Regions from separate parts of the Halomonas sp. AOP7-B1-5 genome, predicted to be linked through region 1. Evidence: predicted binding sites of a transcription regulator. Region 1 holds the regulator's gene; each other region holds the start of a gene.

Evidence for each region. The regulator PhoB, encoded in region 1, activates phosphate uptake and scavenging genes when phosphate is short. The targets are predictions, from matches to a motif close to TGTCATANNNNTGTCANA.
Region 2: the regulator PhoB is predicted to act here: its motif matches at 1,104-1,121, upstream of ugpB (sn-glycerol-3-phosphate ABC transporter substrate-binding protein UgpB).
Region 3: the regulator PhoB is predicted to act here: its motif matches at 794-811, upstream of phnD (phosphate/phosphite/phosphonate ABC transporter substrate-binding protein).

What each region holds. Positions count from the first base shown of each region.
Region 1 covers NZ_JBQTDC010000006.1:615-2,884, reverse strand. Annotated here, with positions in the region: gene ubiA (4-hydroxybenzoate octaprenyltransferase) at 1-348, shown strand, start outside; gene phoB (phosphate regulon transcriptional regulator PhoB) at 457-1,146, shown strand; gene phoR (phosphate regulon sensor histidine kinase PhoR) at 1,149-2,270, shown strand, end outside.
Region 2 covers NZ_JBQTDC010000003.1:165,015-167,284, forward strand. Annotated here, with positions in the region: gene ugpB (sn-glycerol-3-phosphate ABC transporter substrate-binding protein UgpB) at 1-1,018, opposite strand, end outside; gene argE (acetylornithine deacetylase) at 1,220-2,270, shown strand, end outside.
Region 3 covers NZ_JBQTDC010000046.1:17,172-19,441, forward strand. Annotated here, with positions in the region: gene ACT3XD_RS17130 (bifunctional diguanylate cyclase/phosphodiesterase) at 1-733, shown strand, start outside; gene phnD (phosphate/phosphite/phosphonate ABC transporter substrate-binding protein) at 860-1,825, shown strand; gene phnC (phosphonate ABC transporter ATP-binding protein) at 1,906-2,270, shown strand, end outside.

The sequences.
Region 1 (2,270 bases):
CTGTGGACGGTGGCCTACGATACTCAGTACGCCATGGTTGATCGTGATGATGATTTGAAAATCGGCATTAAATCAACGGCAGTGCTTTTTGGTGACGCAGATCGTCTGATCATTGGCTTGTTGCAGATCGCCACGCTCGCGCTTTTGGCCTGGGTCGGCGTGCGCGTCGGGTTAGGCGGCTTTTTCTGGCTGGGGCTTGCCGGTATGGCGGCGACATTTATCCATCAGCAGCGCCTGATTCGTCATCGTGAGCGTGACCCGTGCTTCCAGGCATTTTTGAATAACCACTGGGCGGGGCTACTCATTTTTGCAGGCATTGCGCTTAGCGAATGGCCGGTTGTGGGCTAAGCCTGCTCAGCGCGATTAATGCTTGTCATATAAGTGTCATCAAGTCATGGTGTTATTGTCACTGAGATGTCATTGAATTTCCTTCTTTGAACACCGTGAGGCCCTGGGATGACCGCCAAGACCGTTTTGATTGTCGATGATGAAGCGTCTATCCGCGAGATGATCGCCGTAGCGCTGGAAATGGCGGACTATCGCGTGCTTGAAGCGGATAACGCCCAGGATGCCCACGCGCTGGTGGTAGACCATCAGCCCGACTTGCTACTGCTTGATTGGATGATGCCGGGCACCAGCGGTATTGAGCTGGCAAGACGCCTAAAGCGTGAAGAAGCGACGGCTGAACTGCCCATTATTATGCTCACCGCCAAAGGCGAAGAGGATAATAAGATTCAGGGGCTTGAGTCGGGGGCGGATGATTACATTACCAAACCTTTTTCACCGCGCGAGCTGGTCGCACGCCTGAAAGCCGTACTGCGTCGCGCCACGCCACGCGGCGTGGAAGACCCGATCGAAATCAATGGCCTGCTGCTGGATCCGGTTAGCCACCGCGTAAGCGCTCACGGTAAGGCGCTTGAAATGGGACCTACCGAATACCGCCTGCTGCAGTTCTTTATGACCCACCAGGAGCGGGCTTACACACGCAGCCAACTGCTCGATCAGGTGTGGGGCGGCAATGTCTACGTTGAGGAGCGCACCGTGGATGTCCATATACGGCGCTTGCGTAAAGCATTGGGCGAAGTGCATCAGAACCTGATCCAGACGGTACGGGGTACCGGTTATCGCTTCTCTGCCCGGGTGTAATTGTGCGCCTGTGGAGCCGTGAGCTGTGGCGCATTGCCTGGTTAGCGACCATTGGGGTTTGCCTGGGATGGCTATTGGGTTCGGCAGGGCTGGGGTTGTCGGCCGGATTGGCCGTCTGCTTGTTCTACCATCTACGTCAGCTACGCGTGCTTTTTCAGTGGCTCACCCTCAATCCGCATAATGAACCGCCCGCGGCCAGTGGCATGTGGGGGGATCTGCTTGATCGTCTTTATCGCTATCAAAAAAGCCAGCGTATCACCCAGGGACGATTACGGGCGACGCTGGCACGCATTCAGGAATCCTCTGAGGCTATGCGCGACAGCGTAGTCATGCTTGACCGGCACGGTGATCTTGAGTGGTGGAACAGCGCCGCAACGAAGATGCTGGGCCTGCAGACAGCGCATGATCGTGGTCAGCACATCACCAATCTACTGCGCGACCCAGACTTTATCAGCTACTTCAATGCACGCAATTATAGCGAGCCGTTAACTCTGACCTCGCCGATTGATGAGCGTAGCGTCCTGCAATACCAGATTACCCTCTACGGTGACGATGAGCGCTTGGTGATGGCGCGGGATATCACCCGTTTACATCGCCTTGAGCAAATGCGCCGCGATTTCGTCGCCAATGTTTCCCACGAACTGCGTACTCCGTTGACCGTTCTTCTGGGCTATCTGGAAACCTATGGCGATCTGGCCGACCAGCTTCCGCCCCGCTTAGGCCGGGGTATTGAGAAGATGCAGGAGCAGACCCAGCGTATGCAAAATCTGGTGAATGATCTGCTGCTGCTGTCGCGTTTGGAGATTGATCAGGGTGGCGAAGATCATCAGCCGCTATCTATTGAGCGCCTTCTGAATAGTGTTTGTCAGGATGCACTCGCTCTATCGCACCACCAGCATAGCGTGCGTGTCGAGATTGAAAACGATGCGGGGTTGGTGGGGAGTGAGCAGGAAATTCGCAGCGCCATTTCCAACCTGACTTTTAATGCCGTGCGCTATACGCCGCCAGGTAGCCAGATTACTCTGCGCTGGATGGCAATGGCGAACGGTGATGCCTGTATCGAAATCGAAGATAATGGCCAGGGGATCGATCCTGTGCATATCCCCCGGCTAACCGAGCGTTTT
Region 2 (2,270 bases), on a different contig from region 1:
CGGGAAGCGACAGGTACTCGAGGAACTCGGCAACGCCGGTGTACTCGTCGTCTTCGTGGCCTGAAAGCACCCACAGAGTCGCGCCGCCGATGATCGAGTTTTGCGGTGCGCCGTCTACGTCGTCGTAGTAGGGCAGCATGCCAAAGCCTACGTCGAAGTCGGAGTTAGCCAGCACGTCGGCGCGTGACGCCGACGAGTTCATATACATCGCGCAGTCGCTTGCATAGAACGAAGGTGCCGCATCCGGGCCGTTGGCTGGGCCTGCGTAGCTGTAGACGCCGCTATCAGACCACTCTTTCAACTGATCCCAGAAGCGTGCCTGTACGTCGCCGTTAAAGGCAAACTCGGTATCCAGACCACCGAAGCCGTTTTCCTGGGTGCCGATGGACTGATTGTGCAGTGCTGAGAAGTTCTCGAGGCCCACCCAGTTGGCCGCGTAGGCCATGGTGAAGCCGCAGGAGGCCGCGCCTTCATCGACAATCTGTTGGCCCATCTCGCCCATCTCGGCCCACGTAGTAGGCGGTGACTCAGGGTCTAGGCCAGCCGCTTCAAAAATGGCTTTGTTGTAGTAAAGAATCGGCGTGGACGAGTTGAACGGCATGGAGAGCATGTTGCCGTTGGTATCGGTGTAGTAACCGGTCACCACGGGCAGGTAGTCGTTCGGGTCAAAGGTGTTGCCGTGCTCTTCCATCAGCTCATAAACGGGATAGATGGCGCCTTGGGCGGCCATCATGGTGCCGGTGCCTACTTCGTAAATTTGTACGATGTGAGGCTGCTCGCCTGCGCGGAAGGCGGCAATGGTGTTAACCATGGTTTGTTCGTACTCGCCCCGGTAGGAAGGCGTGACACGATACTCATCCTGGGTGGCATTGAAGTCTTCAGCAAGCACGCTCAAGCGCTCGCCCAGCTCGCCGCCCATGGAGTGCCACCAGGTGATCTCGGTAGCGGCGTGGGCAGAAACACTCAGAGTAGCCGCGGCGATACCGGCAGATAACGCGCGTAACATAAAACGAGACATAAGAGCTCCTTTTGAGCCTGACATAAGCCAGGTGGCACAGTGCGTTTGTTAAGGTTTTTGGATGCACTGAACAGTAGTCAGTGTAGATGACATTTTGATGACTGCTAAGTTAACTGGGTATGACCACGTTCAACTTTGGCAGTAGGCGCACGAGGAAGCCGGTGATAGGGTTAGACGAAGTGTATAACCAGCGAGAATCATATGAGTGACGCAATAGCGCTATTGACCAAACTGGTCTCCTTCGATACCACCTCCCGGGGCTCCAACCTGGCGCTGATCGAGTTTGTCGAAGGCTATCTTGAAGAGTATGGCATCGCCTCTGAGCGGGTAATGAGCCCCTGCGGTACCAAGGCGAACCTGATCGCCCGCGTAGGCCCCGACGCGCCAGGTGGGGTGATGCTTTCCGGCCATACCGACGTGGTGCCGGTGGAAGGCCAGCCCTGGTCGACCGATCCTTTTGGCTTGCATGACGGCCAGGACGGTAAGCTTTACGGGCGTGGCACCTGCGATATGAAGGGATTTATTGCCTGTGCACTCGCCATGGTGCCCACGTGGGTGAAAGCGCCTTTGCAGCAGCCTATCTATTTTGGCTTTTCCTACGACGAGGAGATTGGCTGTGTGGGGGCGCCTGCGTTGATCAAGCGCTTCTATGAGCGCTACTCCACCACGGCGCATGTGATTGTCGGTGAGCCGACCAGCATGCAGCCGGTGGTCGCCCAAAAAGGGGCAACTAACCTGCGCACGACGGTCATCGGGCGCGAGGCGCATAGTAGTCAGGTCAATCAGGGCACATCGGCGATTCATGTGGCGGCACGCCTGGTCACCTTTATTGAAGACACCATGACAGTCCTGGTGGATGAAGGGTGTGTCGATGAAGCGTTCAACGTACCCCACACCAGTTTGCACGTTGGCAGGATCAAGGGCGGCACCGCGATCAACATTATGGCGCGGGAGTGTCAGTTTGAGTGGGAGATTCGTCATCTACCCACCGAGACGTTCGAAGAGGTGTTCGCTCGTTTTGAGACGTATGCCGACACGTTAAGTGCCGAGCTAAAGGCACGTGGCAAGCAAGTGGAAATTGTGACCGAACCACTGAATGTGACAGTGCCGGGGCTGGCCGACCGAGATAATCACGCAGTGTTGCGCTTGGCCAAAGACCACCTGCCCGATGCCTGCTGCAACCACGCAGTAGCCTACGCCACCGAAGCGGGGCAGTTTCAAGGCCAGGGATTACAAACCATTATTCTGGGAC
Region 3 (2,270 bases), on a different contig from region 1:
CATCGCGGATGCCAATCCATTGATAGCCCATGCGGATACCCCGCTTGAAGTATTGAGCCAGCAGTTAACCGACAGTCACGATATCGAACAGGAGGACTTCGTGATTGTGGATGCCAATGGTGACTATCTGGGGATGGGCAGCATTATTGATTTGCTGCGTGAGATTACTGCTATACAGGTGCGTCAGGCACGCCATGCCAACCCGCTCACCGGACTTCCGGGTAACATATTAATTAATGAAACACTGACCAATTATCTTGCCGCCGAGCAGGGCTTTGCCGCGGCCTATGTTGATTTGGATAACTTCAAGGCGTTTAACGATGCCTACGGCTATGCGCGTGGCGACCATGTCATTATTGCCTTATCCCGTTTGCTTCAGGCCCAGGTAGACAACGCGGGCGGCTTTATCGGTCACATTGGCGGCGATGATTTTATGATGCTGCTGCCGTTAAGCCATTGGGAAAACGTATGTCAGCAAATCCTGGACTCGTTTGAAGTGATGGCTCCGGGTTTTTATGAGGATAGCGACCGTGAACAAGGTGGCATCTCGATTGAAAACCGCCAGGGCAGCGTAAGCTTTTTTCCCTTTGTGAGCGTCTCTGTCGCCGTTAAGCCGGTTATCGACCCCGCCGTCTGCAAAGCGCTGGACATTGCCGCGCAGCTTTCAGAGTTAAAGCATCAGGCTAAGAAGATCGTAGGTAACAGCATGTTTGTGGAGCGTCGTACCTGCTAATTCAAGGCGCTTTGATCTCTATTGGTTTTTTTCTGATGCGTCATTAATTAGTCATTAGAGTGTCTTAGGGTTGTCATCTAGTGTCGGCAGGATAGCGCTATCTTCGAACAACACATTAGGTGACCTATGCACTCTTTGTCTCTGCCCCGCACGTTGATCAGCGCGGCTGTCATCAGTGCTTTTGCTCTGGTAACGGCCAATGCCTCGGCAGATCTTTCTACGCGCTACGTGGATAACGATGGCGATATGGTGGCGGATACGCCGAGCGACGAGTCGCAGTGGGTCGACCCCGATACATTGATTTTTGCCTATACCCCGGTTGAAGACCCGGCGGTTTACGCCGATGTATGGGCTGATTTTCTTGATCACCTAAGTGAAACAACCGGTAAAAAAGTCCAGTTCTTTCCGGTGCAGTCCAACGCTGCTCAGCAGGAAGCCCTGCGCGCTGGTCGTTTGCATGTAGCAGGCTTTAACACCGGCGGTGTACCGGTTGCCGTAAACTGCGGCGGTTTCCGTCCGTTTGCCATCATGGCCGCCGATGACGGCAGTTTTGGTTACGAGATGGAAATTATCACCTACCCAGACAGCGGCATTGCATCGGTCGAAGATCTGGAAGGCCGTCAGCTGGCGTTCACTTCTGAGACGTCCAACTCAGGATTCCGGGCGCCTTCCGCGCTGTTACGCTCTGAATATGGCCTGGAAGCCGATGAAGACTTCGAGACGGCTTTCTCTGGGTCTCACGATAACTCCATTTTAGGTGTGGTAAATAAAGACTATGACGCTGCCGCCATTGCCAACTCGGTAGGCAAGCGCATGATTGCCCGCGGCGTGGTCAATGAAGGCGACTACGACATTATTTATACCTCTGAAACCTTTCCCACCACGGGCTACGGTCTGGCGCATAACCTGAACCCAGAGCTTGCTGAGAAAATTCAGGATGCGTTCTTCAGCTACGACTGGGAAGGCTCTGCGCTGCAGGAAGAGTTTGCTAATTCCGGTGAAGCCCAATTTATCCCTATCACCTACGAAGAGCAGTGGGCGGTTATTCGCACTATCGCTGATGCCAACGGCGTGACGTACGACTGCGACTGAGTCAGCCAATAATTTTTGTAGACATTCGGCCAGGAGGTTAACCCCTTCTGGCCGTTACATTATGTATAAGAGGTAGAACGATGTTGACACTCAGCGGCGTTACCAAGCGTTATCCCACCGGAGATCGTGCGCTCACCGATATCGAACTTACGCTGCCCAAAGGGCAGGTGATGGCGCTGATTGGGCCATCCGGTGCGGGCAAAAGTACGCTGATTCGCTGTGTGAACCGCCTGGTGGAACCTACCCAGGGCAGCATTCGTCTGGACGATGTAGAGCTTACCCGTCTTTCAGGCAACGGGCTGCGCAAGGCGCGCCGCTCAATGGGCATGATTTTCCAGGAGTATGCGCTGGTTGATCGTCTAACGGTCATGGAAAACGTGCTTTCAGGGCGGCTTGGCTATGTGGGCTTCTGGCGCAGCTTTCTGCGCCGTTATCCCCAGGACGC